2 regions of the Lactobacillus sp. W8093 genome follow, and region 2 is predicted to be linked to the other one. Evidence: predicted binding sites of a transcription regulator. Region 2 holds the regulator's gene; the other holds the start of a gene.
The links. The regulator NrdR, encoded in region 2, represses ribonucleotide reductase genes. The targets are predictions, from matches to a motif close to ACACNATATATNGTGT.
Positions count from the first base shown of each region.

Region 1: the regulator NrdR is predicted to act here: its motif matches at 9,230-9,245, upstream of H3T47_RS01875 (deoxynucleoside kinase).

Region 1 covers NZ_JACFRL010000002.1:116,595-128,415, forward strand. Annotated here, with positions in the region: gene H3T47_RS01835 (CPBP family intramembrane glutamic endopeptidase) at 1-548, opposite strand, end outside; gene H3T47_RS01840 (YdcF family protein) at 766-1,857, shown strand; gene H3T47_RS01845 (ATP-binding cassette domain-containing protein) at 1,994-4,339, shown strand; gene H3T47_RS01850 (glucosamine-6-phosphate deaminase) at 4,501-5,226, shown strand; gene amaP (alkaline shock response membrane anchor protein AmaP) at 5,383-5,937, shown strand; gene H3T47_RS01860 (DUF2273 domain-containing protein) at 5,949-6,131, shown strand; gene H3T47_RS01865 (Asp23/Gls24 family envelope stress response protein) at 6,156-6,668, shown strand; gene H3T47_RS01870 (ABC transporter ATP-binding protein) at 6,902-8,530, opposite strand; gene H3T47_RS01875 (deoxynucleoside kinase) at 9,294-9,944, shown strand; gene H3T47_RS01880 (deoxynucleoside kinase) at 9,957-10,646, shown strand; gene H3T47_RS01885 (amino acid ABC transporter permease) at 10,913-11,554, shown strand; gene H3T47_RS01890 (amino acid ABC transporter ATP-binding protein) at 11,570-11,821, shown strand, end outside.
Region 2 covers NZ_JACFRL010000007.1:47,036-58,856, forward strand. Annotated here, with positions in the region: gene dnaI (primosomal protein DnaI) at 1-762, opposite strand, end outside; gene H3T47_RS05950 (DnaD domain protein) at 772-2,133, opposite strand; gene nrdR (transcriptional regulator NrdR) at 2,136-2,603, opposite strand; gene coaE (dephospho-CoA kinase) at 2,605-3,207, opposite strand; gene mutM (bifunctional DNA-formamidopyrimidine glycosylase/DNA-(apurinic or apyrimidinic site) lyase) at 3,204-4,034, opposite strand; gene polA (DNA polymerase I) at 4,048-6,723, opposite strand; gene murC (UDP-N-acetylmuramate--L-alanine ligase) at 6,893-8,206, opposite strand; gene ytpR (YtpR family tRNA-binding protein) at 8,359-9,006, opposite strand; gene H3T47_RS05985 (thioredoxin family protein) at 9,027-9,347, opposite strand; gene trmB (tRNA (guanosine(46)-N7)-methyltransferase TrmB) at 9,383-10,042, opposite strand; gene H3T47_RS05995 (ABC transporter permease) at 10,048-11,247, opposite strand; gene H3T47_RS06000 (ABC transporter ATP-binding protein) at 11,240-11,821, opposite strand, start outside.

The DNA.
Region 1 (11,821 bases), on a different contig from region 2:
GGATCATGAACATAGCCAAAAATAAGACCACTTAGAATTATCCCCAGCCACTTATTTAATTTGTTCTTTTCTTTAAAGAAAGTATTGAAGAATAATCCACGAAAGATGAGTTCTTCAAACATCGGTCCCACTAAAATAACCATTACCGGATAGAAATAACCTGACTGATGGGAAATTTGATCAAGCAAATTTTGATTGGTGGAAGTTTGTTCAAGACCTAGTCCCAAAGCAAACTGAACGACCGCACTAGCAATAATCAGCATGAATGTTCCTAAAAGGGCAATCAATATTTTCTTGAAATGCCAATGTGGTCTGCTATTGTAGTTCCAATTGTTACTTTGCTTTAATTGCATGCGATACAGGAAAAAGATTAATAACAAAGTTATAATTGTAATTGCCAGTACCAGAATAACAAAAGAAGAACTAGTTAATCCCAGTCTTTTTTTTAATTTAAAAGGGTAAAAGTAAAATTGTTGTACGAAGCTGTAAATTATAAAAGCAGCAATCATAATAATTATATTGCCTAAGAAATAAAAAATTTTCTTCATCATGTTGCACCCTTTTAATATTAAAATCAGAATAGTCAGCTAACAACAAGTTTTCGTGGCATGTGCTACCAATTCATTAAAACCAGTTTGAAACAAAATATTGCCTACTAGATTATTTCCCGGGAAATAACTTTATTATTTTATCATATTTTAATTTACTAGGACTTTTTATTCATCTTTATTATAATAGACTTAGTTTTAACATCTAAGGTAGGTTATTATGATCAGAATTTTTGAAATACTAAACCAGAACCGCTCTTTTATAATTCTATCGCTTATTATGCTGACATCTTTTGCAGTATTTTTAATTTCATGGTTAAAAGAACCACGCAGATTACTTAATGGCATTTTATTTACCATTTTTTTACTGATGCTTGGTGTGTGGCTGACAGTGATGATTTTATCTACCAGTATTCGGCCGCTCATATTAGCTTATGAAATTATAATAGTGCTGTTTATAGCGGCAATAACTTTGATGGCGGCTTTTTCATGGCTGTTTTTCTTATGGAATGCCTATATTGTATGGAAAAGGGAAAGTCATACTCTATCTAACCTTTTAACTTTATTTATTGGTATCGGAATAATAGTTATTTGGCTCATTGCATTGATTGGTCCCTTTAGAAATCTGCCTTCTTGGGTAAGAATTCTTTTGTATGCCCCTACTGGTGTCTTAGATTATTTACTTTTTGTTGCCTATGATTTTTTAGTCAATCTCACGCTTTATCAAATTGTACCAAGACAGTATGATCAAGACTACCTAATTGTCTTAGGAGCAGGACTTTCACACGGTGAAACTGTTACACCGTTATTAGCAAGTCGCATTAATCGCGCCATTGAATATGCTCAAAAGCAAGTTACTAAGGGAAGAAAAATGCCTAAACTGATCATGTCCGGTGGTAAAGGCGGAGATGAAAAAGTTTCTGAAGCTCAAGCTATGACCGAATATGCTATCGCAAGGGGAATTGAGCCTAACCAAATCTTACTTGAAGATCGTTCCAAAAATACTTTCCAAAACATGAAATTTTCTGCCCAAGTGGCAGCAAAAGATTTTGGGAGTAAAGACTACAGAGCTAAGTTTTTCAGTAATAACTATCACATTTTCAGGGCTTCTCTTTATGCTAAAGCAGCAGGTTTAAACGCAAATGGCGTAGGCTGCTATACTCGTTTCTATTTTCTACCTAATGCTATTGTGCGCGAGTTTGCGGCAGTTTTACTCTTAAAAAAGAAAAGGCACATTGTTGCCATCCTCTTAATTATTCTCTTCTTCATTATTTACGCTTTATTTGATTTAACTGGTCTTATTCATTAAAAAATTTAATTAGCAGAATTATTATCATTAGAAAAAATAAAGTTTGGTCTTAAAAACAACTTCTTTTGGCTTTGCGATTTTATAAATGTTAAACTATCTCTTATTAATTAATTATTAAAAAGAAAGAGAAAAAGACATGCTGCAGTTAAAAGATTTACGTAAATCATATCATGTCGGTGATACTGTCACCCATGCACTTGATGATGTTTCCATATCTTTTCGTAACCAGGAATTCGTCGCAATATTAGGACCTAGTGGTTCTGGTAAAACAACGCTCTTAAACGTTGTGGGCGGACTTGATCGCTATGATAGTGGCGATCTAGTTATCAATGGTAAATCCACTAAGAATTTTAAAGAAACAGATTGGGATGCTTATCGGAACAATTCCGTTGGTTTTGTTTTTCAAAATTATAATTTGATTTCACATTTATCAATCATTGCTAATGTTGAATTAGGAATGAATCTGTCTGGCGTTTCAGCTGCGGAAAGACATCAGCGGGCAGTCAATGCCTTAACGCAAGTCGGATTAAAGGATCATATTTCTAAAAACCCCAACCAGCTTTCTGGTGGACAAATGCAAAGGGTTGCCATCGCCCGTGCTTTAGCAAACGATCCTGATATTCTGCTTTGCGATGAGCCAACGGGTGCTCTTGACACCAAAACTTCCGAGCAAATCATGAAACTAATCAAAGAGCTGTCAAAAGACCGCCTAGTAGTTATGGTTACCCATAATTCAGAGCTCGCTCAAGAATATGCAACCAGAATCGTCAATTTTAAAGACGGCAAAATTTTAAATGATTCCAACCCCTTCACTCCTGAAAAAGAGAAAGATACTTTTGAATTAAAACGGACAAAAATGTCCTATTGGAATGCTATTAAATTAAGCTTTACCAATATCATGACTAAAAAAGGCAGAACCACCTTAACTGCCTTTGCCTCAAGTATCGGCATTATTTCTATTGCAGTTGTATTGGCTTTGTCTAACGGTTTTCAAAAACAGATTGACACGACGATGAGCAAAGCACTGGCTAAATATCCCGTTACCATCAATCAAACTGCTACGGATGCCAGCAGTGTGCAAGACCGCAATGAATCTGATAAAAATGTCAAAAATCACGGCTATATCACAATTGAAAAAGATAGGCTGCAAGAGTCAACTCACCAAAACAAAATTGATCAAAAATACGTTAATTACGTTAAAAAGATCAATCCTAATTATGCCAACAGCATTTCATACCAGCGCGGCGTTAATTTAAATATCTTGACGCGTAAAAACCATAAAGTTAAGCCTGTGCAATTTTCGCCAATCTCCGCTGATTCAAACGGCTCACAGGCTGCTGCTCAGATGCGCATGCAGGCAATTAGTGCCACTGGTCTGGGCTCTTCCGTCTTTCCTACTACTCTAAGAAAAAGCAAAAACAATTTTTTAAAAGAAAATTACCAATTATTGTCTGGTGCTTGGCCAGATAAGTCCACTGACCTGGTTTTAGTGACTGACAACAAAAACAAGCTAAATATTAACATCCTTAAAAACCTGGGTTTAAAAGTTAAAACAGGAGAAAGGTTAAAATACCAGAAGCTAGTTGGGCAAAAATTTAAAATTGTTGCTAACGATGATTATTATCAAAAACTGCCTACTGGAATGTTCATACCGCAAAAAGTAAGCAATTCGATGTATGAAAATAGTAAAACTACTCTCCGAATTGTTGGCGTCATCCGACCTAAAAATGAAAATTCGACGGCTCTTTTATCGTCTGGAATTGCCTACAGTGATAAGCTGGCACAAAATATTATTAAGGAAAATAAGAATTCAGCAATAGTAAAAGCCCAAAAGAAAATCACTCAAAATGTGATGACTGGTCAAAATATGAATACACGGGAAAAGAAGCAAATGATACAGTCAATTGGTGGTTCCACAATTCCAACCAGTATCATGATTTATCCTAACGATTTTGATGCTAAAGACAAAGTACTTGATTATTTAGATAAGTGGAACAAGGGCAAAAAGAAACAAGATAAAATTATCTATACTGACATGTCAAACGCTGTAACTTCAATGACTGGCGGTTTGCTAAATGGTATTACTACCGTCTTAGTTGCTTTTGCCGCTATTTCTTTAGTAACCTCAATGATCATGATTGGAATTTTAACTTATACTTCTGTTTTGGAAAGAACCAAAGAAATTGGTATTTTGAAGGCCTTAGGTGCACGCAAAAAAGATATCACCCGTGTCTTTGATGCAGAAACATTTATATTAGGTATCTTTTCCGGCGTGTTAGGCGTATTCATTGCCTGGCTGCTGGTATTCCCGATTAACTCTGTTCTCTACTCCATTACGGACCTATCTAATGTTGCACAGCTAAATCCGGTGCACGCAGTGGTATTAGTTATTATTTCCACTATTTTGACAATGCTTGGTGGACATTTGCCTGCGCGTATGGCAGCCAAAAAGGATGCAGCAATTGCATTAAGAAGTGAATAATTAATAATTGCTAATGAGTTCAATTAACGTGTGTTTCACATGTAACATTAATTGAACTCTTTTTATATTTAAAAAATAGTAATTAATGCACTTTATACCAGTTGACAAATTGGCATATACCAATTTATAATTAAGGTAACAAACATGGAGGCGTAAATAAAATGAAAGTAATTATTACAAGTGACAAGTCTAATGGTAGTAAAAAGGGCTTTGAAATTTTTGAAAAAAGTATCGCTAATGGTGCCAAAGTTATTGGCTTAGCAACTGGCTCTACTCCTGTTGCTTTATACCAAGAATGGGTTAAGAGCGACATGGATACGAGTAACCTAACCAGCATCAACCTTGATGAATATGTTGGTTTAGCTCCTGACAATGACCAAAGCTACCATTACTTTATGCAAAAATACTTATTCAATGAAAAGCCATTTAAGAAGACTTATGTGCCAGATGGTATTAAAGCAATCAAGGATCCTGAAGGAGCTTCAGACGATTACAACAAGATAATTGCAGAGAATCCAATTGATATCCAGTTATTGGGCATTGGTAGAAATGGACATATTGCCTTTAATGAACCAGGAACATCATTTGATTCCGTTACCCATGAAGTAAAACTGACAGACAATACTATTAAAGCTAACTCACGTTTCTTTGATAACATTGATGATGTGCCAAAGACTGCAATCTGTATGGGAATAGCTAACATTATGTCTGCAAAAGAAATTGTGGTAATGGCATTTGGCGACAATAAAGCTGATGCTGTGGCTAAAATGGTTGAAGGCCCAGTAACAGAAGATGTACCTGCTTCAGTTTTGCAACAACATCAAAATGTCACTGTAATTGTTGATCAGGCTGCAGCAAGCAAGTTAAGTGCTAAATATCAAAAATAATCAGTTCGTTTTTGCAAATAAAGGCGGTGCCATAAAGCACCGCTTTTTGTGTGTAAAAATTCGCAAACTGTTAATGTATATATATGGAGCATATTGTTAGTCTGTTAAAATAATCAGTATTATTATTAAGGTGAACACTGAGAGGATGGTGATAAGTTGAAAAGAATTAAGAAATGGCTATTAGTACTATGCATAATATTATTGCTACCAATTCCCGTTTACCTATTATGGGAAACCAGCAGTTTTTGGCAAAAATATTTAAGGATTAAATTACCGCATTTAGGTTCTCTTAATCCCATCTTTACATGGTACTTAATTGGTATTAGTGCAATTATCTTTATAATACTAATTATCAGTTTATTTGTCATCCTATTCTGGCCAGTCCAAAGATACTTTAATCTAATTCACAAACGTGATGGTCAAGTTAAAGTCACATCAAAAGCTATCAACAGCTTTGTAATGAATTCACTTGCTGATTTGCCTTACCTAAATAATGCTAAAGTTAGTTCCAAGTTAACAAAACGCCATATTAAAATCAAAATTGGCGGTGACCTTGGTGCAGGTGAAAACATTTCTGCTCTACTTGATGAATACCTTGAAGAATTAAAAAAGAATCTAAAGCAGTTGCTGGGAATTGAACAAAAGCCAAAAATTAACATCAAGTTTACCAATTATCACAAAGGAGCTAAACCTGAGAAGCGCGTTCAATAAAGGAGGTTAAGATGAAAGAAGAATATAAAAAATACCTCCCAGAAATAAGCGGTGCTGTAATTGGTTTGTTACTGGCATTTTGCTTTTTGGTACTGGGATTTTTCAAAACTATTTTCGTCATTGTAATGTTAGTCTGTGGCTTTTTAGTTGGTCATTACTGGCCGGTATTTAAAAAGATGTTGCAGAATAAATAATTTAATATAAGGAGTAAATGCAATATGGTACAATCAAGTTCAAATCAAGGAAGTTCAAAACCTGAAGTTAAAGGCGATCTAAAATATGATTCAAAGGTGATTCAAAAAATCGTGGGTATTGCCTTATCTGACATTAAAGGTCTTTTAACAGTTAACGGCGGCTTTTTCTCAAATATTGCTGATAAAATAGTTAATAGCGATGACGTCACTTCAGGTGTAAATGTTGAAGTAGGCAAAAAGCAAGTAGCCGTTGATATTGAGATCGTTGCAGAATATGGCGTAGACATTACCAAGCTATATGATCAAATTAAAGAAAAGATCCAAGAAAAAGTCAAAGAAATGACCGGTCTTGATACAGTTGAAGTCAACGTTACTGTAGTTGATATTAAAACTAAAGAGCAGCATGAAAAAGATTCTGTCAGCTTACAGGACCGTATCACCGGTGCTGCTAACGACACTAAGGATAAAATCAGCGATCAAAAAGACAAAGCTCAAGATAAAGTTGAGGAAAAGAAGAAAGAATCTAGAGTTAAATAGTATTTTCAATCTCAATCGACAAATTGGAAGTAACTTATATAGTGGCATGTAAATAAAAATAGACCATTACAATATCATGCAAAAAGAAGGCCAGCTCCAACTTTAGAGCTAGGCCCTCTTTTTATTTCTGTAGAATTTTAGGTAATAGCCACATTTGCATAAAACACTATGCCCATAATCTAAAAGATTAGAGTTTCACAGCTTTTTAACAGGTCATTAAATGTAGTATTCTATCATCCCAATTCGATTACTTGATCAAACTGCTTTTTGATTTCAGGTCGCAAATGGTGGGAAATATAGATTAACGTTATGTTGTCCAAATCAAGCAGACTCTGTTCGATTTTTTGTCCATCTTTTTCGTCGATTGCAGAGGTAATTTCATCGGCCAGAATAACTTGCGGGTTACCCAACAGTTGCCGTGCTAGTGCAATGCGCTGCTTTTGTCCACCTGAAATATTGTTACCGGCGTGCTTTAAAACAGTGTCAAGACCGCTGGCATTATCTGCAACAAATTCTTCGAGACCGGCGCGCGTAATTGCAGCGTTGACTTCTTTGTCTGTTGCCTCGCGATCTAAAGTGATATTATAGCGCAGGCTGCCGTCAAAAATATACGCGGACTGGTCAATGTAAGCAATCTGCTTGTGCAGCGAACTTAAATTAAGTTCGCGATATTCATCATTATCCCAAGTAAGCGAACCTTGATATCCGGTTAATAAACCACCAATTAATTTTACCAGGGTCGACTTACCGCAGCCTGATGGACCAACAATAGCTACCCGTTCGCCTCGCTTAATGCTGCCAGCAACATTCGTTAAAATAGGTCTATCACTATTGGGGTAGCTGAATGAAAGGTCGCTAAATGCAATTTGCTGGGTCAAAGGAGCAGCATCCTTGTCCCCTGTCTTCTTGTGCGCATTAGCTAGTTTATTGTACTTATCAAAAATAGGCTGCACGGCCCGAATTGAAGTTAGATCAATGCTGATTTCTGTCAAGCTGCCAAAAACGTTACCGGACAATGAACCAACAATTAAAATAGCACCGATAGGAAGCTGGTTGCGAAACGCCAGATATCCAGATTCAATGGTTAAAATAGTTTGAGCAGATATACTTATCAGGTTAATTAGTGAATTAGAAAAGGACATTTCCGTAATATAATTAACCCGTGCCCTTCCTGCTTTATCTGATGCCGCATAGACTATCTTATTGAGCAATTTTTGCTGACCAAGCGTGAGCAGGTTGACAAAACCCTCAAGAGCGTCGGTTGCTTTTGCCGTTAACACCTCATTTTGACTACTTTGTTTTTGCGATAACTCCTCCAACTTTTTCTTAAAAAGACGGGGAAATAAAATCATAACAACAGCAAAAACCAAAGTGGTGACAAATAAGAGCGGATGATAAGAAAGCAGGATGACACTGGCAATAATACCTAAGAGTGCACTGCTATATGTTTGCTCTAAACTGAAAAAGCCATCTTGATTAATTTGGTTAATATCATTAGTAAACCAAGAAACATAGTCAGCTTCCGTATGGTTGTTAAAGCTTTCATACTCTTGACGACCAATTACATGGGCTAATGAACTCCTAATAGAATTATCAACAGCCCTGACAATTACAGCGGAATACCGTGAACTACAAAAAAAGAAAATTAGGAAAAAGCCCCAGCTAAGCAAATTTAAACCTGTATCAACAATAAAGCCCTTTAAACTGTGCTGTGTCAAAGCAGTAAGTGCATTACCTTGAAAAATACTGGCACCAATTTGCGCTAAATTCCGCCCAAAATATAAAATAGCCAGAATGACATACATACCTGAATTACGTTTAACGTAGGTCCAAAGCGAAAATTTTGCTACAGTGTTGTCCATGATTTACTTCCTGTCTAAATCCCTATTTTCAGGGTTAATACTAAAATGACATATCTTCTTGAGAGAAACAGTTTGCAAAGAACATTAATCTTTGACCTATTTCAAAGCTGCAGACTCTTAAATAATTTAATTATTATTGGAAGTTTTAATAGTTTTTGTATTCTTCCTAAAAAGCCCGTCGTATCATTTACAGCATGAAACATATCAGTATACCTTTTTATTTGAAGTATTCGCTGTTTCTTTTATAATCTACTTATTATTTTATGTTTTTACTAACATAAATGCAATTTATTTTTAATTTTTTAGTTTAGAGTTGTCTCATCACGGCAGTATATAAATATTACGAACAATTTTTTGGGACTGAAAAAAGACAAAATATTCTGCTTTATAAGCGCAAAATCATCTATCATAATTAAATCAATTTAAACCAGGAATTATTGTTTATTACAGCATTAAAAGAATTAAAGTACGGACTAAAGGGATTGATACCTAATAATATCGCTAACATGCCCTAGCAAATTAAGACTTTCCAGTCCGAATTTTAAAATTGGCTTTGTTAATTTTTAATTTTAGTTCCACGTGTAACATTCAACTTAAGCAACAATTTAGTTACTTTATCAAAGCTTAATTTTTTATTCTGTATTATACAAAATGACTTGACTTTTAAGGCACAATTTAAATTTACTTTTTGCTTGTATACCACTATATCTCGTATTAAACTAGATAAGAATCTATATGTTGTATTTAATATTTAAGAAAGAACGTGATCCAAGTTATTGTTTTAAGTGGGCCAATTGGAGCCGGTAAATCCAGTTTAACTAGTATTTTAGCTGAGCACTTAGGTACACAAGCTTTTTACGAGGGAGTAGATAATAATCCTGTTCTTCCTTTATATTACCAAGACATGAAACGCTATACTTTTTTGCTTAACATTTACTTGCTTAACCACCGTTTAGCACAAATTAACCAAGCAATTCGAGAAAAAAATAGTGTTTCAGACCGTTCAATCTATGAAGATGCACTCTTTTTCAAAATGAATGCAGACAGCAAAGTGGCTGATCCAACTGAATTTAAGATATATGATAGTCTACTTGAAAATATGATGGAAGATACTCCCGGTAATCCCAGCAAAAAGCCCGATTTACTGATTTACATTCACGTTTCTTTAGACACTATGCTTAAACGCATTAAAAAACGTGGACGTTCATTTGAACAAATCAGTACTGATCCTAGTTTAAAAGACTACTATGCCAGGTTAATTAAGTATTATGAACCATGGTATGAAAATTATGATGCATCTCCTAAGATTAAAATCGACGGGGATAAATACGATTTTATCTGCGATGAAGATGCCAAAAAAGAAGTTTTACGTCAGATTGATGACAAATTGCATGCAATAGGCAATTTAGAATAGAGAAGGAACGTGATGACAGTTATTGTTTTAAGCGGGCCAATTGGAGCCGGTAAATCCAGTCTAACCAGTATTTTAGCCAAATATTTAGGAACTAAACCATTTTACGAAAGTGTCGACAATAACCCAGTTTTGCCACTCTTTTACGCTGATCCTAAAAAATACGCATTCTTACTTCAGGTGTTTTTCCTTAACACTCGTTTTCGTAGCATCAAAAACGCACTAACTGACGATAACAACGTTCTTGATCGTTCAATCTATGAGGATGCCCTTTTCTTCCAAATGAACGCTGATATTGGGCGCGCAACGAGTGAAGAAGTAGATACATATTACGAACTTCTCAACAACATGATGGGTGAACTTAAGCACATGCCAAAGAAAAACCCAGATCTGCTGGTTCACATTAATGTTTCATACGATACCATGATTAAAAGGATCCAAAAACGTGGTCGACCATACGAACAGCTGAGCTATGACGCGACACTGGAAGATTACTATAAACGGCTTTTGCGCTATTACAAACCATGGTACGAAAAATACGATTATTCTCCTAAAATGGAGATTGATGGTGACAAGCTGGACTTCATGACTGACGAACATGCCAGAGAAGTTGTACTAGATCAAATTGTTACCAAGCTAAAAGAAATGGGTAAATTACCCAACTCTTGGGACAAACCAACAGATATTCAAATAGAAGAACAATAAACAAAAGTTAGCTTACTCAAAGAACCCCTAGTTATTACTCTAGGGGTTCTTTTTCACTTAGTGTTATACTATTTTTTATGTCATTTAATAATCAAGCCTCAAATTGACCAAATACAGGCTTTAGATTGTTTAATCAAAAGTAATAAGGCGCTAGATTTGTGTTATTATTAAATCATATCTTTTTTCACATATTTTTTTAATTATGTTATGTAGAAATATTTTTACCAACTTAAACTCGGTCTCAGCTAAATACAAAGGAGAAGAAAATGGACTATATCATCTCAATCATGCCCTCTTTAATCACAGGCGCAAAAATGACTTTGATCTTGTTCTTTTGGACTTTGATCGTTTCTATTCCTCTGGGAATCATCGTTAGTTTAGGTTTACTTTCTCGCTTTAAGCCACTGCGCTTAATACTAAAATTCTATATTTGGATTATGCGTGGAACTCCATTGCTTTTACAACTAATTTTTATTTTTTATGGTCTGCCAATCATTGGTATCATATTTCAACGATACGATGCTGCACTTTTTGCTTTCATCTTAAACTACACTGCTTATTTTGCAGAAATATTTCGTGGTGGCTTTCAATCAATACCGGTGGGTCAATATGAAAGTGCTCGGGTTTTAAGGCTAAGCTATTGGCAAACTTTGTCTCACATTATTATTCCCCAGGTTAGTAAAATAGTTATTCCCTCTATTGGCAACGAAGTCATTAATTTAGTAAAAGATACTTCTCTGGTTTATGTTATCGGTTTGGGAGAACTATTACGAGCTGGGAATGTCGCCACTGCTAGAGACGTAACACTGGTTCCATTAGTAATAGTAGGAATAATATATTTAATGATGACCGGTATTGCATCATTCTTACTGAAAAAAATCGAACACAATTTTGCTAAATGGAAATAATGCAAAGGAAATATTATGCTAGAACTTAAGAACATTACTAAAAAATTTGGTTCCCGCCTTATACTCAATAAATTAAATCTCACTATCCCGGACAGACAAATTCTAGCTATTGTAGGACCGTCAGGTGCTGGAAAAACCACGCTACTACGTTGTTTAAGTGGGTTAGAAAAAATAGATTCCGGTAAATTTCTCTGGAACGGACAAGAATTTAATCCAGCTGAGCCTGATAGCAAAAACCACATTATTGGTGTCGTTTTTCAAAGTTAC
Region 2 (11,821 bases):
ATTTGACGAGAAAAATGTTGGCAGCACATTATCCATTCTGGCCTGCAGAATTACCGCCAAGACCTCGTCACGCGACCATTGACTCAAACTTTCAGCTCCAATATCATCTAGTATTAAAAAATCAGCGTTAGCAATTTTTTGGACTTCATCCTGAACACTATTATCACTAAAATGACTGGATAAACCTGCAATAAATGTCGGAACATGCAAGAAAACAACATACTTATCCATGGCAGCAACTTGATTAGCAAGTCCCGCCAATATATATGTTTTGCCGATACCAAAATTGCCCGACAAATAAAGTCCCTTCTGATGAACATCTTTAGCATATCTTGATAAAAATTGCTGAATGCGGGTCATCACTTCGGCTCTTTCCGGGGTCAGTTCAATCTGGCTTAAGCGAACATCATGCAACCCATCAGGTAAATTAATCAGGCGCAAATGCCTTTTGATATATATTTCTCTATCGTGAATAAGTTTGCTGTCTTCGGGCACAAATTTCAAACTGATCGCATTTTTATTCATTATCAAATCAGGATAATAGCCTCTGGTGACAGGATCTTTTTTATGCTGGCTCAGATAATAGCCGTAAAGAGTGGGCAGACTTTTATTAATAATGCTGTCATTTAATTGATCTTGATGCTGCGCGATAAAGTTTTGCACCTTAGGTTCAGCCAGTACCCTTTGTTTAATAGCTTCAGGACTTTGCTCCTCAGCATTGCCTGATTGTCCTTTAGCAATATATTTTTTAATGGGTCGCATATATTTCACCTACTTCATGCCATTCTTATTTTCAAAATTCTCAAAAAACTTTTTTAGTTCTTCACTAGAAACTTCGGAATTTATTTTTGGTTTATTTTCAGTCCAATCCGTGCCCTTTTCAATTGACTTACGCGAATTATAACTGCCATACTGCTTTCTTTTCTGCTCTTGGGCCTTTTTCCTATTGTCCATATATTCCAAAGCTTGACCACCGGTTTTTACTCCGTGCTGCAGCCAATCATGTAAAATTTTATTTGCCAAACGAAAAGACACATTAGGACCACTTTTCAAGCAGGCATAAGTCAAGATATTGAGCAGTTCTGCTGAAATACCTTTTTCATTATATAAACTATCAAGTAGGCGATATTCACTAGCATCTACAAAATCATTCCGGCTGGTCTTAAGCTGATACAAAAATTGTGCTGGTGAGTTCGCTTTTGCGCTTTGTAATAATTCTTGTTCACTACTACTTAAGTGCTTGTTTTTTAGTTCAGAATTGTCCTTTGCTCGTGTCTTTTTTTGTAATTGGCTGCGAGTAGTTGCTGCATGAATGTTATTAGCAATAGTTTGTTTAATCCGATTCATATTTAGATGGTAATCACCATGCAAACAGGGCAGAGTTTCATCTACAAATTCCTGTTCGGTCAAACCATAAGTTCTCATAATTGCACGAATTGCTTCTCTGTTTTGGTCAATTTCGCTGCCTGCAATTTGATAAATTTCAAATTGCTGTTTCATAAAGTCCCAGTCAATCTGGTCCTTTTCATTGATAGTGGCAGTATTACGGGTAACAATATTATTTTCTTGGGCAGCCTCTTTAACCTCAATTGAAGGGTCTATTGCTTCTTGATCTGGTAAATGAAAGACATCTATAAACGAGGCGGAGATATTTGGTGCTGTTTTCACACCATTAACAAAGTTTTGATTTTGTTTTGTTTCCCGGGCAAAATCATGACTTAATTTATGAAAAGCGGTAATACCCACTTTTTCTTTTAATAAGCTTGCTAATAACGCAGTCCCAAAAAATTCACTGCTAGACGGGATACTTTTAAGTTCAAAACATAGAATTTTGCCCATTATTTGATTGTCAAGTAGTCGGGTCTCGATTAACCCCACCGCCTCTATCTTGTGCAGAGCCGCAAATAATTTTTTAATATCACAGTCAACTTGTTCTTGCAAACGGTAAATCCCCTGTGAATCTGACAGCATAGCTTGGGCAGAATAATCCTCATTCAGACTTAAATAGAGTGCCACCGCCAAAGAACCAACTAAAGGCTGATATAGCTTAATTAAAACACGCAAATCTGTTGGGTAGAGCTCTACTCTGTTTGTAATATAAAAAGGCTGTTTGGGATTGTTAGTCTCAAACATAATTAATTTCCTTTCTCTCTTCTGGCAATCATATCTTCCATAGTTTTCATGAAACTAGACATATCTTTAAACTCACGGTAAATTGACGCAAATCGAATATAGGCCACATCATCTATTTTAGCCAATTCATCCATTACCAATTGACCAATTTTTTTGGAAGAAATTTCACTAACTCCTTCCTGCCTGATTTTGTTTTCTACGTGATCAACTAATTCTTCAAATTGTGAACTTGAGATTGGTCTTTTTTGACCAGCTGCCATCACTCCACGTAAAATCTTTTTTCGGTTAAATGGCTCACGTGTGCCGTCATTTTTGATTACTAATAAAGGCGTGGTTTCAACACGTTCAAATGTAGTAAAACGGAAGCCGCAGTTTTCACATTCGCGCCTACGTCTGATAGCACGATTTTCATCACTCGGACGCGAATCAATTACTTTTGATGCATTTTTATGACAATTAGGACATTCCATTTTAGTCCTCCCCTTTGATTTCAAGTAACAATTCTTCTAATTTAGTCTCAAGGTCTTTTCTGGAACCAGTATTAGTAATCACGTAGTCAGCCAATTTTTCCTTTTGCTTAAGTGGCATTTGACTATTGATGCGCTTTAAAGCTGCACCCTGACTAAGGTGATCCCTTTGCATTAGTCTTTCTAGCTGCAATTTTTCTGGTATAGCAATCAGTAAAGTCCGATCACAATATTTTTGACCATTTGACTCAAACAGAACAGGAGCATCAACAACTATTATGGGGCTTTTCTTAGCCTTGTTTAGCGCAATTTTAGCTTGTATTTCTGTAAAAATCAATGGATGAGTAATTTCATTCAAAATTTCAAGTTGTTTTTCATCATTAAAAACTATTTGTCCCAACTTTGAACGATTAAGTGAACTATCCGTATTTAAGACTTCACTGCCAAATTGTTTGATAACTTTTTCATATCCCTGATTACCGGTCTTTAAAATATCATGGGCTATTTGATCGCAATCAATTACTGGAATTTGCATTTTTTCAAAATAAGCATCTGCGGTGCTTTTACCGCTTGCAATTCCACCAGTCAAGCCTAATATCATTGTCATTTATAAATCACCTGACATTTAGGACAAAAAGTAGTTCCTCGTCCATTGACCTTAATTTTTTCAAGTGGTGTACCACAACGCACACATGGTTCACCTTTATGACCATAAACCTGCAACATTTTTTGAAAGCCACCTGTTTTGCCGTTTGCATCCAGATAGGTATGAATTGTAGTACCTCGTTCAGCAATTGCCAATTCTATTAGTGAATTAATGTTATCGTGCAATTGTGCTACCTTTTCTGCGGGAATGGTATTGGCTTGACTTAACGGGTGAATTTTCGTTTCCCACAACACCTCGTCAACATAGATGTTGCCCAACCCTGCAACAACAGATTGGTCAAGGAGTGTATTTTTAATATTTTTCTTTTTACGTGCTAAACCATTTTGTAAATAAGAAACGGTAAAAGCTGCTGAGTTGGGTTCTGCACCTAATTTGCTAATACCCGTCTTTTCTTTTTCAGTTCCCGTTTTAATTAACTGCATGCGCCCGAACTTACGCACATCATTATAACGCAATGCCGAATTATCACTAAAAACAATTTGCACGTGGTCGTGTTTATCCTTTTTAGTATTTATTTTAACTAAACGATACTTACCCTCCATGCGCAAATGTGACACTACTGTTAGATTGCCGCTAAGCCGAATTAACAAATATTTAGCATAACGATCAATTGTGGTGATTTTTTTACCAACTAACTGCTGCTTAAATTCTTTTGCATCACCAGTTATAATCTTTGGATACCAGACTGTTACTTCTTTGATTGTCTTTCCTTTGATAAGAGGAAGAAGTGTCCGTCTCACAGTCTCAACTTCTGGCATTTCCGGCATTACAAGTTACTCCTTACTTAGCATCAAACCAATTATGACCATATCCGGAATCAGCTACAAGAGGTATGTCTAGTCTTACAGCCGACTGCATAACTTCCGGTACAATCTTTTTAATTGTTTCCAATTCATCCTTTGGCACATCAAAAATCAGCTCATCATGAACCTGGACTACCATCTTGGTCTTAAGATGCATGTCATCTAATTTTTTCTGCATGTTAATCATCGCTATTTTGATAATATCTGCGGCAGAACCTTGAATTGGCGAATTAATTGCTGTTCTCTCAGCAAATGAACGCACATTAAAGTTTTTAGCATGAATATCTGGCAAGTAGCGTCTTCTGTGCATAATTGTTTCGGCATATCCTTTTTCACGGGCTACCTGAACTGCTTTATTCATGTAATCTTTAATTTGAGGATATTGCTCAAAATAATTATCTATGAATTGCTTGGCCTGCTTGCGACTGATATTAAGGTTTTTAGATAAACCGTAATCAGAAATGCCGTAAACAATACCGAAATTCACAGCTTTGGCCCTGCGGCGCATTAAAGGAGTGACATCGGCTGTTGATTTTAAGTGAAAAATTTTCATTGCGGTATGAGCGTGAATATCGTAACCGGTTCTAAAAGCTTCCTGCATCTGTTCATCGCCAGAAACTTGTGCCAAAACACGCAATTCAATTTGTGAATAATCACAGGAAAAAATGTAGCCATCAGGTTCACTAGGAACAAACGCTTTTCTAATTTGCTTACCTTCCTCGGTTCTGGTTGGAATATTTTGTAAATTAGGATCAACTGAGGACAAACGACCGGTAGCAGTAAGAGTTTGCAAGTATCTGGTATGAACCCGACCGTCTTTTTGAATGACATCCAGTAAACCATTAACATAAGTTGACTGGATTTTAGCAATTTGCCGGTAAGTGAGAATTTGTCCAATAATCGGGCTTTCATCTTTTAGCTGATTTAAGACATCAACTGATGTGGAATAACCGGTTTTGGTCTTTTTAATTGGCTTTAAGCCCATTTTTTCAAACAAAATATGACCTAATTGCTTAGGAGAATTAATATTAAATTCTTCACCAGCTTCATCATAAATTTGCTTTTCCATTTTCTTGAGCTCAACTGCAAACTCATCTTGAAGCTGCGTTAAAGTCTCAGCTTGAACTTTGATGCCATTGATTTCCATCACAGACAGAACTCTGGCAACAGGGATTTCAATATTGGCAAAAAGATCGTCTTGCTCGTGTTCTTTTAGTTTAGCTAACAATGTCTCTTTTAAGTTCTCGATTGCTTCTATCTTGCCAGCCAAATGATTAAATAACACATGATCGTCTTCTGGAATGTGGGCACTTTTACCTTTACCATAAACGTCGTAATCACTTTTAACCGAATTATCACCGTACATCCGACATATCTCGCCCATATCATCCGAATTATTTTCATTATTAATCAAATACGAAGCAAGAAGCATGTCATAGTCAATGCCGCGAGCATGAATACCTAAACGATTTAAGCCAACTGTTGTCCGCTTTAAGTCAAAAACATTTTTAGTAATTCGCTTATTTTCCAGAATATTCTTAAGTTGCGGTTCTTTTAACAGGTCAACATTACGGCTTACATATATTTGCTTATCGATCTTGATGGCAAAACCAACAAAATCAGCTAAGTGGTAGTTAGCACCCAGCATCCCTAAATAAAAAGTAATAGTTTGACCATCTTTAACTGCAAAGTTGTTAATGTCATTTTCTTTAAGCTCTGTAAAAGCAACTGCTTTATTATCTTTTACTGGTTGATCCTTTTGCCCAGCAGCATTTTCAGGGTCTAACTGGCTTAAAAACTTGCGAAAGTTCATTTTTTCATAGAATCTGCGCAATTTTTGATAGTCCACATCGCGCCACTTAATATCATCAATCCCAATAGTCAAAGGAGTGTGGCGATCAATTGTTGCCAATTTTTTGCCTAAAAGAGCCTTATCTTTGTCATTGATGAGATTCTCTTTCATTTTTGAAGGTTTCATATCATCTATATGATCATAAAGGTTTTCTACAGAACCATATTCTTGGATAAGTTGTGAAGCCTTTTTGGGACCAATCTTAGTCACACCAGGATAATTGTCAGAATTATCACCCATTAAGGCTTTCATATCAATAAATTCAGTTGGGGTAACACCATTAACTTCCTTCATGTGTTCAGGCGTATAAGCTTCCAAGTTCAACACACCGGATTTAGTGACCATTACTGTTGTTTGAGGTGAAGCTAGTTGCGTTAAATCTTTGTCGCCCGTAACAACAGTCACTTTGAAACCCTCTTTTTCACCAATTGTAGCAAAAGTACCGATAATATCATCGGCTTCATAATTGTCGAGTTCATAGGTGGATATGCCCAGATCATGTAAAAGTTCTTGAATGTATGGTAACTGTTCAGACAATTCAGACGGTGTTTTCTGTCTACCGCCTTTATAATCGGCATACATATTATTCCTAAAAGTAGTTTTACCCGCATCAAATGCGACTAAAACATGGTCAGGTTTGACATCATTTAAGACGACATCAAGCATGTTTTTAAACGTATAAATGGCATTGGTATGCAAACCTTCAGGATTTCTAAAATTTTCAAGTTGACGAAACAGTGCATAAAAAGCACGAAAGGCAACTGAATTACCATCAATCAAAAGTAATTTTTTATCAGCCATTAGTTCTCCTCATAATTAAACCAAGTTTCTTAATTCAACTACCATTTTAACAGTTTTTGCTCACATCTTGCACAATACTGATTTATTTGCATTCTGAGGTAATTGGTTCGCGCTTTTTTAAGTAAAAAGACCAAGTTTTAAAAACTTGATCTTTAGCTAAAAATTGCAATTATTTTAATAACTTTTCCAAAGCGTCTTCATATTTGGTAATATCACCGGCACCCATGAAGACGATCACACTATCTTTGTTTTGAGCCAAATCGGCAATATTATCAAGGTCAATTACCTCTGCTCCGGGAATTTTGGCTACTAAGTCATCACTAGTAATATCACCGCTTTTTTCTCTAGCGGAGGCATAGATTGGAGTGATATAAGCCTTATCAACTCCGCGCAAAATTTCTTCAAAATCACTGGCATATTTTTTGGTCCTGGAAAAAGTATGTGGTTGAAATACTACTACCAAGCGTTTATCAGGAAATTTTTGTCTTGCTGCTTGAATTGTTGCCCGCATTTCTGTCGGATGATGGGCATAGTCATCAATGATATTAATATCTTTAAAATCTTTTTCTGAAAACCGTCTTTTGGCTCCTTGATATGTCAATAAACCTTGTTGAATATCTGCTAACGGAATTTTTTCAGTGTAAGCAACAGCTATCACCGCAGTAGCATTCAAAATATTATGATCACCAAAAAGATGAATTGTAAAGTGACCGATATTATGTCCGTGATTTAACACAGTAAAACTGGACCCTTGAGTTGATCTTGTGATTGCTACGGCTTGAAAATCATCGTCACTGTCAAAACCATAAGTATATTTGGGGCAATCTGCTTTAAGCTGCTTTAAACGGCTGTTTCCGCCCCAGACAAAAAGTCCTTTTTGCGTTTGCTGAGCAGCTGTTTGAAAAGCGGAAGTATAATCTGATTGATCTTTAAAATAATCTGGATGATCAAAATCAATATTGGTCATAATTTGGTAGTCAGGATGATACGCCAAAAAATGACGCCGATATTCGTCAGCTTCATAAACAAAGAAGCGGGAGTTCTTAACACCCTTGCCCTCACCATCTCCTATTAAGTAAGATGTTGGTGCAGCTTCTCCTAACACGTGAGCTAAAAGACCTGTAGTAGAAGTTTTCCCATGAGTCCCAGAAACACCAATGCTAGTGTGCATCTTAATCATTTCTTCTACAGTATCAGGATAACTTTGCCAAGTAACATTTTTACTTTCACAAGCCTGCACTTCAACATTATCAGCTTTAAAAGCGTTGCCCTTAACAATTACCTGACCATTATCCTTAATGTTATCGGCCGCAAATGAAGATATTTTTATATCCGCTTTAATCAGCGGTTCTTGCGTGAAAGTATACTTTGCGATATCACTGCCGGCCACATCAAAACCCAGGTCTTTTAAAACTAGAGCAAGAGCAGCCATTCCAGTTCCTTTAATTCCGATAAACCAAATCTGTTTATTTTTGTCTAACATTTTTCTGAACTCCAAAATCTTTTATCATTGCTATTTATTTTACCATTACTATCGCAAAATGAGCAGGACCATTACAAAACCATGATGAAATTTAAAATTCAATTTTATGCGCAAAAAAGACTTTACCTTTTTGTTGGTAAAGTCTGCTACTTTTATAAAGTGATTTGTCCTTCGGCTAAAAGTTGATCGCACTTTTCCGGATCAAATTCATCGCCGGCATTAAAATCAGCCGGAACTACCAAAATACCCCTTTTTTGCGGAGCATGTTCAAGACCCAATTCACGAGCTGAACAAATCATACCATAAGAATCAACATGGCGTAGTTGACCGGGCCAAATCATTTGACCATTAGGCATCAAAGTACCAGGCAAGGCAACTACGACTTTTTGTCCCTGTGCAATGTTAGGTGCACCACAAACAATTTGGTGTTCTTCGCCGTTACCTACATCAACAGTAGTGACATGAAGGTGGTCAGAGTCAGGGTGTTTTTCACAAGTTTTGACATAGCCGTAAACTAAAGTTGGTTTGCCATATGCCAGTTTATCCGTAAAACCAGCTTCTGCTAATTTTTTATTTAAAGAGGCTAAATCTTCTTCATTTAGTTTAACCTGACCATTAGGCAAACTATCATAATCAATAACTTCGTTGACATTGAAAAAATTATAACCTGTGACATTCCCTTTTTCATCAGTGATACGAGTAATGTCATCTTTTTCCTCATACTCACTTTTACCCTTATCTTGGCCCAAAATCACAATCAGGGTATTAGGATAACCTTCTTTATTAATACTTGTAATCATGAATCACAATCCTCTTTCACTTAGTCAAGCGACCGCAAAAAATTTTCAACCTCATCCTTAGTTTTACGATCCTTATTAACTAGTCTACCAATTTCTGCGCCATCTTGGTAGACCACAAATGAAGGAATGCCCATGATATTCATTTCTTTTGCTATATCCACAGAGCCATCACGGTCTATTTGATAAAATTTACTATTAGCAAAATCTTTTTCAATTTCAGGCATAAACGGATCCAAAAAACGGCAATCTGGGCACCAACCAGCAGAAAATTCTAAAACAACACGACCATTTTTGGTAATATCTGCTAATTTAGCTTTGTTTAATTCTTTTATTTGTTCCATTTTTGAAAAAACCTCTCTTTTCTCTATCTATTAAATTATTTTACTCCAAAATCAGCATGCAAAGCATAAATCGGGTTGCCCTGAGCCGCAAATTTATGCTCATATTCAGTTTCAATATTAGCTGCAAGAACTTCTTCCTTCTCATTATGAAGGTCCACGGAAACAAAATCAAAATTCATGCCAAAATTATTCATACTTTGAAGAGAATAGGCAAAAAGTCCTGCATTATCAGTTTTAAACTCTACTTGACCGTTTGCACGCAAGACAGTTTGATATTTTTGTAAAAAAGTTTTATAAGTTAGCCGTCTTTTCTCATGTCTAGTCTTAGGCCAAGGATCGCTGAAATTTAAATAAATTTTGCTAGCAATGTGAGCGCTAAAAAATGCGTCAATATTGGCAGCATCCCCACAGAGAATTTGTAAATTAGACAATTCTTTTGCTAGTTTCGTCCGCAAAATCATGCCTGCAGCGGTCATTTGCAACTCAAGAGCAACAAAATTTTTCTCAGGGTGTTTCTCAGCCATTGTGGTAATAAATTTCCCTTTTCCAGGACCTACTTCAATTTCCAGTGGTCTTGAAATATCAGCAAACCGCTTTGACCAATCAATTTTCAGACTTGGATCAGGTCGATCAATCACACTTTCTGGATGCTCATGGACAAGCTTTACAGCCCACGGTTTGTTTCGTAATCTCATCTATTCTACGACTTCCTTTTCTTTACTTTTGCTGGTAAGTATAACCTTAATACGACCCAGCTGAAAACAACTAGGCACCCCATTGCTTCAAACAGGTGCAAATTGGCTGGCAAGGTAAGCAGCCAGGAAATACTGATAATCAACCACTGCATTAACATCATCCCTGCTAAAGCCGAGACCATATCCAAGCCACGGTTGGTGTGCTCAATCGGATAGACTCGATACATAATGTTATCATCAAATTCATCAACCATCGGTACTAATTGGTAAATTGTTAAAAATACTACTAGGCACGATAAACCTAACGCCCAGAGCCAATTTTGCACTAACCAAGAAACCAATACAGCAAATGCAGTCATTCGCACTATTAAATTGATATTTTCAGGATTCCTAAGAACTGACCGGCGATATAAAAACCTATTGGGATTTTCCAATGCCATCTTCTTAGGTAATAAAAAGTCTAAATATTTTCTCCTTTTAACATTGGTTTGTCTTTCTTTGACATCAGTAAACATACTAAAAGCGTTAAAAACAACATTTTTGCGCTTTTGTTCTTGATCGACGGCATATTGCCAGTCAAACAAAGCTGCATGCTGCGGCTTTAAAACAAAAATTATTAGGCAGATAACTAATAACCCTGCAATTATCAGTAAACTTTTGGGCTTAAACATTCCCAAACCAAACAAAAAAAGGAAAAAGATATTTACTAGCGAGATGGAAATCTTACGGTTAAAAAACAAATTATGTTCCATAATTTTAAGCTGCAGCAGCTTAGCTAAAAAAACAGCCAAAACAGCAAAAATATAATCTATTGGTTCAATCCTTGCCCTAATCGTAGCAAAAGGAAATAAAATTCCTGCCGTTAACACCAAGCAAATTGTAGGTACAATCAAGCTGTAATTTAGCATTGGTTTCAAATATAATTTTATATTTTCATCTTCAGGCAGTAAAAATTGTAAATCAGCTGGTTTTAACAAAGTTACCAGTTTGCCTATTAAAAGTGGCAGCCATAGCAAAATACCAACTAGTGGACGGTAGTACCACAGATTTTCGGGCATGGTTTTCATTGTCTGCGCATACCAAAACATGAGTGCTCCAAAGAGAAAAATTAGAGCTAAGATAAAGAAATCATTAAAAACCAATACAAGATATTTTAAAGATTGGCGTAAATTTTCCTGCAGCCTTCTTTTAGCCAAATCACGCATTTTGTTGCTCCTGACTTAAAATTTGGTAAATTTGGTCAAATGAATCTGCTTCCTTTAAACCATAGTGCATGCGAATTTCGGCTAAAGTGCCGGCAGCCGTAATTTTGCCATTATTTAAGACCGCGTAACGTGAAACGGCCTGAACACTGTTAGCTAAAATATGCGTTGACATTAACACCATTTTACCTTGACCAGCAGCGCTTTTGATTAATTGTACTAAATTAGCTACTGCTAAAGGATCTAGTCCAGTAAACGGCTCGTCAATTACAAGTAGTTTCGTATTTGCTAAAAAGGCGGTTACAATCATCACCTTTTGCTTCATACCCTTAGAAAAGTGAATTGGCAACCAATCAAGCTTATCATCTAGCCTAAACATCTGCAGCAACTCATGAGCTTTTGCCCAAGCCTGTTTTTCATCTAACTGATAGCTAAGAATAGTTAATTGCAGATGTTCCTTCAAAGTCAGTTCTGAATACAAAACTGGTGTTTCTGGAATATATGCAACTTGTCTTTTAAATTTAGTTGGTTGAGCAGCTAAATCAATGCCATTCAGAGTAATTTTCCCTTTTTGGGG